DNA from 2 places in the Mesorhizobium sp. M0491 genome. Region 2 is predicted to be linked to the other one. Evidence: riboswitches for the same ligand, from Rfam matches in the RefSeq annotation. Region 2 holds a riboswitch; the other holds the start of a gene.
The links. Region 2 has a riboswitch for thiamine pyrophosphate ahead of thiB (thiamine ABC transporter substrate binding subunit). Riboswitches for the same ligand answer to the same signal wherever they lie in the genome.
Positions count from the first base shown of each region.

Region 1: it holds a riboswitch for thiamine pyrophosphate, as region 2 does, so the genes downstream of both, thiC (phosphomethylpyrimidine synthase ThiC) here and thiB (thiamine ABC transporter substrate binding subunit) in region 2, are expected to answer to the same signal.

Region 1 is NZ_JAMYRE010000004.1:311,925-316,134, reverse strand. It holds partial or broken gene NKI69_RS07160 (ATP-grasp domain-containing protein) at 31-1,334, shown strand; TPP riboswitch at 1,558-1,674, shown strand; gene thiC (phosphomethylpyrimidine synthase ThiC) at 1,778-3,613, shown strand; gene thiO (glycine oxidase ThiO) at 3,610-4,210, shown strand, end outside.
Region 2 is NZ_JAMYRE010000015.1:190,419-194,628, reverse strand. It holds gene NKI69_RS20975 (ABC-F family ATP-binding cassette domain-containing protein) at 1-861, opposite strand, end outside; gene NKI69_RS20970 (thiamine diphosphokinase) at 863-1,522, opposite strand; TPP riboswitch at 1,610-1,724, shown strand; gene thiB (thiamine ABC transporter substrate binding subunit) at 1,768-2,766, shown strand; gene thiP (thiamine/thiamine pyrophosphate ABC transporter permease) at 3,010-4,210, shown strand, end outside.

The DNA of each region.
Region 1 (4,210 bases), on a different contig from region 2:
CGCCAGCACGCAACATCGGGATTAACAGCAATGGTAAGAAGAAGAGCGCTCATATTGGTCGAAGGCCATAGGGGTACTGGTCAGCTATACGTCCAAGCGGCTCAGTGTCTTGGTCTTCATCCAATTACTCTGACGGCTGATCCACCTCGGTACGACTATCTTTCGGCGGAAAACGTTGAGGCAATCCGTGTCGACACTGGCAATCTCGAAGCGTTGGTCCGCGAAAGTTCGCGGCTGCGTGCTACCCACGACATTGCTGGCATTACTGGCTTTGCCGGGGACCATGAATCGATCTATGCGACAGTTGGCAAGCTTTGCCGGCATTTCGATCTACCGGGACCGAACCCTGAATCGATTGAACGAAGCTGCGACAAATTCAAGCAACGCCAACTCCTCGCGCAGGCCGGCGTTCCAATACCGGCTTATCGGTTGGCAACGAATGCGGCGGAGGTAGAAAGCTCGGCTGCAGAGATCGGCCTGCCCGTGATTCTTAAGCCGGCAGTAGGCAGCGGCAGCATGGGTGTCCGATTGTGCCGCAGCCTCGAAGACGTAGCCGAACATACGACCTATCTATTGGGCGGAAAGCACATATGGCGGTCTACACCGAAAATACTCGTCGAAGAATTCGCACAGGGCCCGTTCTATAGCATTAATGTTATGGGGAATGAGGTCGTTGCGATTTGCGCCAATGACTTTGGTCCCCTCCCCCATTTCGTCATACGTGAGGTGACGTATCCGGCCCTGCTAACCGATCAGGAGCGTGAGCGCATCGCCGATGTTTCGCTGAGCTGTTTGCGGGCTCTCGGCCTTGGCTGGGGCCAACTAACGTTGAACTCCGGTGCACGAAACGCGGTCCAGTTGTCATTGAAGTTAATCCGCGTCTTAGTGGCGCGCCCGACCCTCAACTGGTCCAGTTAGCTTACGGTGTCGACCTCGTCGCCGAGCACATCAAGCTTGTCATTGGCGGGGAATGGGATCTGCGCAAAAAGCATTCGCATACTGCGGCCGCGCGATTCCTGCTTCCTGATCAAGATGGCACCCTGGACTGGATTGGTGGCGACACTCAGGCAGCTGCTATATCAGGTGTGGCCGAGGTCAAATTGAATGTTGAACCCAAGACACCGATCGTCAGGAAGGGGGATTTCCGAGACTGGATTGGACATGTCATTGCCACTTCGCCCAGCCGTGCTGAAACCGAGGGCGCCCTTCAGCGAGCGGTCGACTTGATCGATTGGTCGATCACCCCTTTTCCGGCGACAATAAGAGGTGATCGAGAGCACGATGTTTGTGGGGCGTTCGGGCGGCCCACCAGTTCTGTTCCGATCAGGCATTGACGGCTTAAGATCCTTGAAACGCAGCAGTTCCGTCTACGTCAATGTCACATCAAGTTTGACGAGGCAAATGCAGCTTTGGCCACACCTGCCTTGTCTCCCGCGGAACTTCTCCGCGACCCGTGGCGAGGCCGTCGGCCCAATTTGGCCCCAATTTGATTGCCGCCCACCGCCGCCGCAGGACGAACACGCGCTTGACAAGACAACCCCGGCCCGTTCAACTTGAGGCATTCACCAGGGGAGTCCCGGCAAGGGGCTGAGATACTGCTGGCTTTCGCGGCGCAGTGACCCGTTGAACCTGATCCAGTTCATACTGGCGTAGGGACGGTGCAAGCGCTCTGCGGGAGTTCACGCCCGAGGTCCTGTTTCGGCAGGTCGACAGAAGCGTCTTTTCATCCTTCCGGCACAGAACTGGGTCTCCAATGCATGAGCAAAGGAGCCTCAAGATGAATGCCCTCACCCCAGCCGTCTCAACGGGACCGCTGCCTGCTTCGCGTAAGATCCACAAGCCCGGTGCCATCCACCCGCAGATCCGGGTGCCGATGCGCGAAATCTCCGTCCATCCGACAGCCGGCGAACCGCCCGTCACCGTCTACGACCCGTCGGGCTCCTATACCGATCCGGCTGTCGAAACCAGCATCGAAAAAGGCCTGGCCCGGCTTCGCCACGAATGGATCTTGGCGCGCGGCGATGTCGAGGGCTGCGACGGCCGCCATGTCCGGCCGGAGGACAACGGATTCGCCACCGGCGAGCGCCTGACACCGGAATTTCCGATACGCAATCGGCCGCTCAAGGCCAAGCAGGGCAAGGCGGTGACCCAACTTGCCTATGCGCGCGCCGGCATCATCACGCCAGAAATGGAGTTCGTCGCCATCCGCGAGAACCTTGGTCGCGAGATCCTACGCGGCAAGCTTGAGCGCGACGGCGAGGCTTTCGGCGCGACGCTGCCCGATTTCGTCACGCCCGAATTCGTGCGTGACGAGGTGGCGCGCGGACGGGCGATCATCCCCGCCAACATCAACCATCCCGAGAGCGAGCCAATGATCATCGGCCGCAATTTCCTGGTCAAGATCAACGCCAACATCGGCAACTCCGCCGTCACATCATCGATGGCCGAAGAGGTCGAAAAAATGGTCTGGGCGATCCGCTGGGGCGCCGATACGGTGATGGACCTGTCGACCGGCCGCAACATCCACAACATCCGCGAATGGATCGTCCGCAACGCGCCGGTGCCGATCGGCACGGTGCCGCTCTACCAGGCGCTCGAGAAGGTTGGCGGCATTGCCGAGGACCTGACCTGGGAGGTCTACCGCGACACGCTGATCGAGCAGGCCGAGCAAGGCGTCGACTATTTCACCATCCACGCCGGCGTGCGGCTGCATTACATCCCGCTGACCGTTGACCGGGTCACGGGTATCGTCTCGCGCGGCGGCTCGATCATGGCAAAATGGTGCCTGCACCATCACCGGGAAAGCTTCCTCTACGAGCACTTCGCCGAGATCTGCGACATCGCCAGAGCCTACGACGTCTCCTTCTCGCTCGGCGACGGTCTTCGTCCAGGCTCGATCGCCGATGCGAACGACGCGGCGCAATTTGCCGAGTTGGAAACGCTCGGCGAACTGACGCAGATCGCCTGGGCGAAGGATTGCCAGGTAATGATCGAAGGCCCCGGCCACGTGCCGATGCACAAGATCAAGGAGAACATGGAAAAGCAGCTCGCCGTCTGCGGTGAGGCGCCGTTCTACACGCTTGGCCCGCTGACGACCGACATCGCGCCGGGCTATGACCACATCACCTCCGGCATCGGTGCCGCCATGATAGGCTGGTTCGGCACCGCAATGCTTTGCTACGTCACGCCGAAAGAGCATCTCGGCCTTCCCGATCGCAACGACGTCAAGATCGGCGTGATCACCTACAAGATAGCCGCCCACGCCGCCGACCTGGCGAAGGGCCATCCGGCAGCGAAAGTCAGGGATGATGCGCTTTCCCGCGCGCGCTTCGAGTTCCGCTGGGAGGACCAGTTCAATCTGTCGCTCGACCCGGAAACCGCGCGGTCCTTCCACGACCAGACCTTGCCCAAGGAGGCGCACAAGGTGGCGCATTTCTGCTCGATGTGCGGACCGAAATTCTGCTCCATGCGTATCTCTCACGACATCCGCGCCGAGGCACAGAAAGAGGGCATGGCGGCGATGGCGGCGAAATACCGCGAGGGCGGCGATCTCTACCTGCCGGCGGACGAGACCGGCGCACCGCTCATATCTCAGCCACGTGAGCCATCATGAAGGTCTTGGTCAAAGGGGCGGGCGTTGCCGGCCTCACCGCCGCCTTCGAGTTCGCCGCACGCGGCGCGGCGGTTACCGTTGCCGAGACAAGGCCTGCCCTTGGAGGCAATGCGTCGTGGTTCGCCGGTGGCATGTTGGCGCCGTGGTGCGAGCGTGAAAGCGCCGAGCAGCCGGTGCTGGATCTCGGACGCGACGCCGCCGACTGGTGGGACGCCGCAACGCCAGGCTTGGTAGCACGACGGGGAACGCTGGTCTTGGCCGCGCCGCGCGATGCGGGCGAGCTCGACCGGTTCGCCAGCCGCACGACGGGCTATCGGCGTGTCGAGGAAGATGAAATTGCCTTGCTGGAGCCCGACTTAGCCCGCCGCTTCCGCCGCGGATTGCTCTTCCCCGACGAGGCTCACCTCGACCCACGCCCGGCGATGGCGGCACTTCATGACAAGCTTGCGACCATGGGTGTCAAATTCCACTTCGGCTGCGACGCCCGGCCTGTTTCGGGTTTCGCCCGTCAGATAGACTGCATGGGAATGGCAGCGGCCGATGACAGGCTGCGCGGTGTTCGCGGCGAAATGCTGATCCTTCGCACGCCTGATGTCT
Region 2 (4,210 bases):
GTTCTTCGCCTCGATCACCAGCTTGCCGGACTCGGCGGCGTCGCTCGCCACCATGGTCGCCGACCCTTCGGCACCGCGATGGCCGCGAAAACGCTGGCGCATGGTCTGCAACTCGCCGAGCCGGCGCATGTTTCGCTTGCGCCGCGCCGTCACGCCGTAGCGCAGCCAATGCTCTTCGCGAACGATCTGGCGGCCGAGTTTATGCTGCTCGCGCTCTTCTTCCTCCAGGACCAGGTCGCGCCATTCCTCGAAATGGCCAAAGCCCTTGTCCAGCCTGCGGGTCTGGCCGCGATCGAGCCAGATGGTGGCGCGCGACACACGTTCGAGAAAGCGGCGGTCGTGCGAGATGACGATCAGTGCCGAGGAGGTGCGGATGAGTTCTTCTTCCAGCCATTCGATGACCGAGAGGTCGAGATGGTTGGTCGGCTCATCGAGCAGCAGGATGTCTGGCTCCGGCGCCATCACGCGGGCAAGGGCAGCACGCCTCGCCTCGCCACCCGACAGATCATTCGGACGTTCCTCACCCGACAGTCCGAGATGCTCCATCAGATAGCTGGCTCGGTAGGGATCGTCGGCGGGGCCAAGCCCGGCCTCGACATAGGCGCGGACGGTGGCAAAGCCCTCCATGTCCGGCATCTGCGGCAAATAGCGGATAGTTGCCGAAGGCTGGCGGAACACCTCGCCGTCCTGCGGCTCGATCAGGCCAGCGGCGATCTTCAGCAGGGTCGACTTGCCCGACCCGTTGCGGCCGACCAGTGCGATCTTGTCGCCGGCCGAAGCCGTCAAGGCGGCGCCGTCGAGCAGCGGCGTGCCGCCGAAGGTCAGTTTTATCCCGTCGAGGTTGAGAAGAGGCGGGGCCATGTCAGCTTTCAGGTAAGGGATAGGGATGAGCGAGCAGCATCGCGCGGCCATGGCCGAGCGCGATTTCGAGGCGGCCCCCGGTCTTGTCGGACTTGACCTCGTTGGAGATGGTCAGCGACGAACCGAACACCACCTTGACGTGGTTCAGCGGCCATTTGGCGCCGGTGACGGTCAGGCCGGCGAGCTCGGAAAAGCCGAGCACCGAAAACAGCGTGCCATCGGCATAGTCGAAGCCGGCCATTCCGCGCAGCAGCGGGATGCCTTCCTGAGCGCCGCTGGTCAGGAGCACATCGGTCCCTGCTTCGGCCAGGCGCAAGGCAAGCGCCAGATGCAGGAAAGCGTGGTCGGCGCGCTTGCCGCCGAAAGCACCGGCGAGCACCAGGCGGGTCGCGCCGCGCTCGAGTGCGGCGGCAATGGCCAGTTCGCCATCGGTCTGGTCCTTTTCCGCCGGGAAGGTCCGGCGCGGCACGGCAGCGAGATCGTCAGGCAGCTCGGCTGGCACGGAATCGAAATCGCCCACCCACAGTTCGGGCACGAGACCCAGCAGCCGCGCATGCCCGATGCCGGCGTCGGCGGCGATGACGCGGGAGCCTTCGGCCTGGCGGTCGAGCCGTGGCGTGCGGATGAGATCGCCGCCAAGCAGGATGGTGAATGTGCTCATATCGTGTGGCCCTTACCAGCCCGGCACGGGAAACGGAAGGCGGCAAACTCCCACTTGCATGGGGGATCGGCCCGGCCTATGTGTCGAAACGCTCTAACGGGGTGCCGGACGCGATCTTCGCGGGCCGGCTGAGAGGCAGTCTCGCCAACCCGCTGAACCTGATCCGGTTTGTACCGGCGGAGGGATTAGACGTTTCGGACAGTCCGACGCCTCAATTCCTTTCAATTCGAACGAAGGAGGCGCCGATGCGCACGCTTTTATACGCTCTTGTTTCAGCAACGGTCGTGGCCTTGTCCGGGCCGGCCTTGGCCAAGGACAAGCTCACCGTCTACACCTATGATAGCTTCACCGCCGACTGGGGTCCGGGTCCCGTGGTGAAGAAGGAGTTCGAGGCCGAATGCGGCTGCGATGTAGAGTTCGTCTCGGTCGCCGACGGCGTCGCGCTGCTCAACCGCGTCAGATTGGAAGGCGCGTCGACCAAGGCCGATATCGTGCTTGGCCTCGACACCAATCTCACCGCCGATGCCAAGGCGTCAGGCTTGTTCGCGCCGCATGGCGGCGTAACTGATGTCAACGTGCCGGGTGGCTGGAGCGACGATACTTTTGTCCCCTTTGACTACGGATATTTCGCCGTCGTCTACGACTCCGAGAAGCTGAAGAACCCGCCGAAAAGCCTGAAAGAACTGGTCGAGGGCAGTGCCGATGACAAGATCGTCATCCAGGATCCGCGCACCTCCACGCCGGGCCTCGGTCTGCTTCTGTGGGTCAAGTCGGTCTATGGCGACAAGGCGCCCGAGGCCTGGGCCAAGCTCAAGGCGAAAGTGCTGACCGTGACGCCGGGCTGGAGCGAGGCCTATGGGCTGTTCACCAAGGGCGAGGCGCCGATGGTGCTGTCCTACACGACGTCGCCGGCCTACCACATGGTCGCCGAGAAGACAGAGCGCTATCAGGCAGCGTCGTTCGAGGAGGGCGAGTATTTGCAGATAGAAGTCGCGGGTATCACCACGGCGGGGGCCAAGAACCCGCTGGCGGCCAAGTTCATCGCCTTCATGACCGGGCCGAAATTCCAGGATGCCATCCCCGAGACCAACTGGATGTTCCCGGCCGGCAAGACCGACAAGCCGCTCAATCCGGCCTTCGACAAATTGGTCAAGCCGACCAAGACCTTGCTGTTCAGCCCCGACGAGGTCGCCGCCAACCGCAAGGCCTGGGTCGATGAGTGGCTGGCGGTGATGAGCAAGTAGGCTTGCGAGTTCTTTTGATGTTCGCGCCACTCCACCCCCCTCTGGCCTGCCGGCCATCTCCCTCTCAAGGGGGGAGATTGGCAGTGTCGTTGCTGGTTATAGTCCGGCAACGTTGGAGACTAGCGGAAGCATGGGTGGCGGCCGATCTCCCCCCTGGAGGGGGAGATGTCCGGCAGGACAGAGGGGGGCGCCAAGGAACGCAATCCTTTGTAATTGCCGCGATGGAAAGAATGGTGGTCCAGCGTGCAACGCGCGTCTGACCCCCGCATCACCGCTGGCACCCTCGCGCTCGCTGCAATCGCGCTGCTGATCGGCGGCGCGTTTGCCGGCCTGCTTTTCGAGGGCGCCCATGATTTCTCGGGCGCCTGGGCAGCCTTAGATCCCTATCTGCTTCGCGTCATTCGCTTCACGCTCTGGCAAGCGGCGCTCTCGACGCTGCTTTCGGTCATCCCGGCGCTGTTCGTGGCGCGCGCTCTGTCGCGACATCCACGTTTCTTCGGTCGCGCCTTCATCCTGCAGATATTCGCCGTGCCGTTGGCGCTGCCGGCTATTGTCGCAGCACTCGGCATCCTGGCGCTTTATGGCCGTGCCGGCTATTTCGCCGGCGTGTTTGCTGTGATCGGCGGGGGAAGCTGGCCGGGCATCTATGGCCTGTCCGGCATCCTCGTCGCCCATGTCTTCTTCAACCTGCCGCTGGCGACGCGGCTGTTCCTCGAGGCGCTGCAGACCATACCGGCCGACCAATGGCGGTTGGCGAGCCAGCTCGGCATGGCGGCGCGGCCGGCGTTCCGGCTGATCGAATGGCCAACGCTGCGCGCCGCACTGCCCGGCGTCGCCGGGCTGGTGTTCATGCTCTGCATCACATCCTTCACCATCGTGCTGACGCTCGGCGGCGGGCCGGCCGCGACGACGCTTGAGGTCGGCATCTACCAGGCGCTGCGCTTCGATTTCGATCCCGCGCGGGCCGTTACACTGACGCTGTTGCAGATCGCCTTGACCTTTATCGTTGTGCTGGCCCTGACGCGCCTGGGCGCCAATGTGGTCGGCGACACCAATTTGCCGGTCGCGCAACGCCGCTATCTCTCGGTCAATCGGAGCGAGACCTGGTTGAACGCGCTAGTCATCATCCTGGCGCTGCTGTTCGTCGTTGGGCCGATGGCGGCAACCGTGGTGGCCGGGTTGGGTGCGGACCTCGGCCGTTTGGCCAGCGAGGCCACCGTCCGGCAGGCAACGCTGACCAGCGCAGCGCTCGCCTTCCTGTCGGCGCTGCTTTCGGTGATGCTGTCGCTGGCGCTGACCATGGCGCGGCGGGCACTGGCGCTGAACCGCCGTGCCGGCGCAAAGACACTGCTCGAACGCGCCACCGATACAGGCGCCGGTTTTGTCCTTGTCGTGCCGCCGATCGTCGTCGGCGCTGGCTGGTTCCTGTTGCTGCGCCATGTCG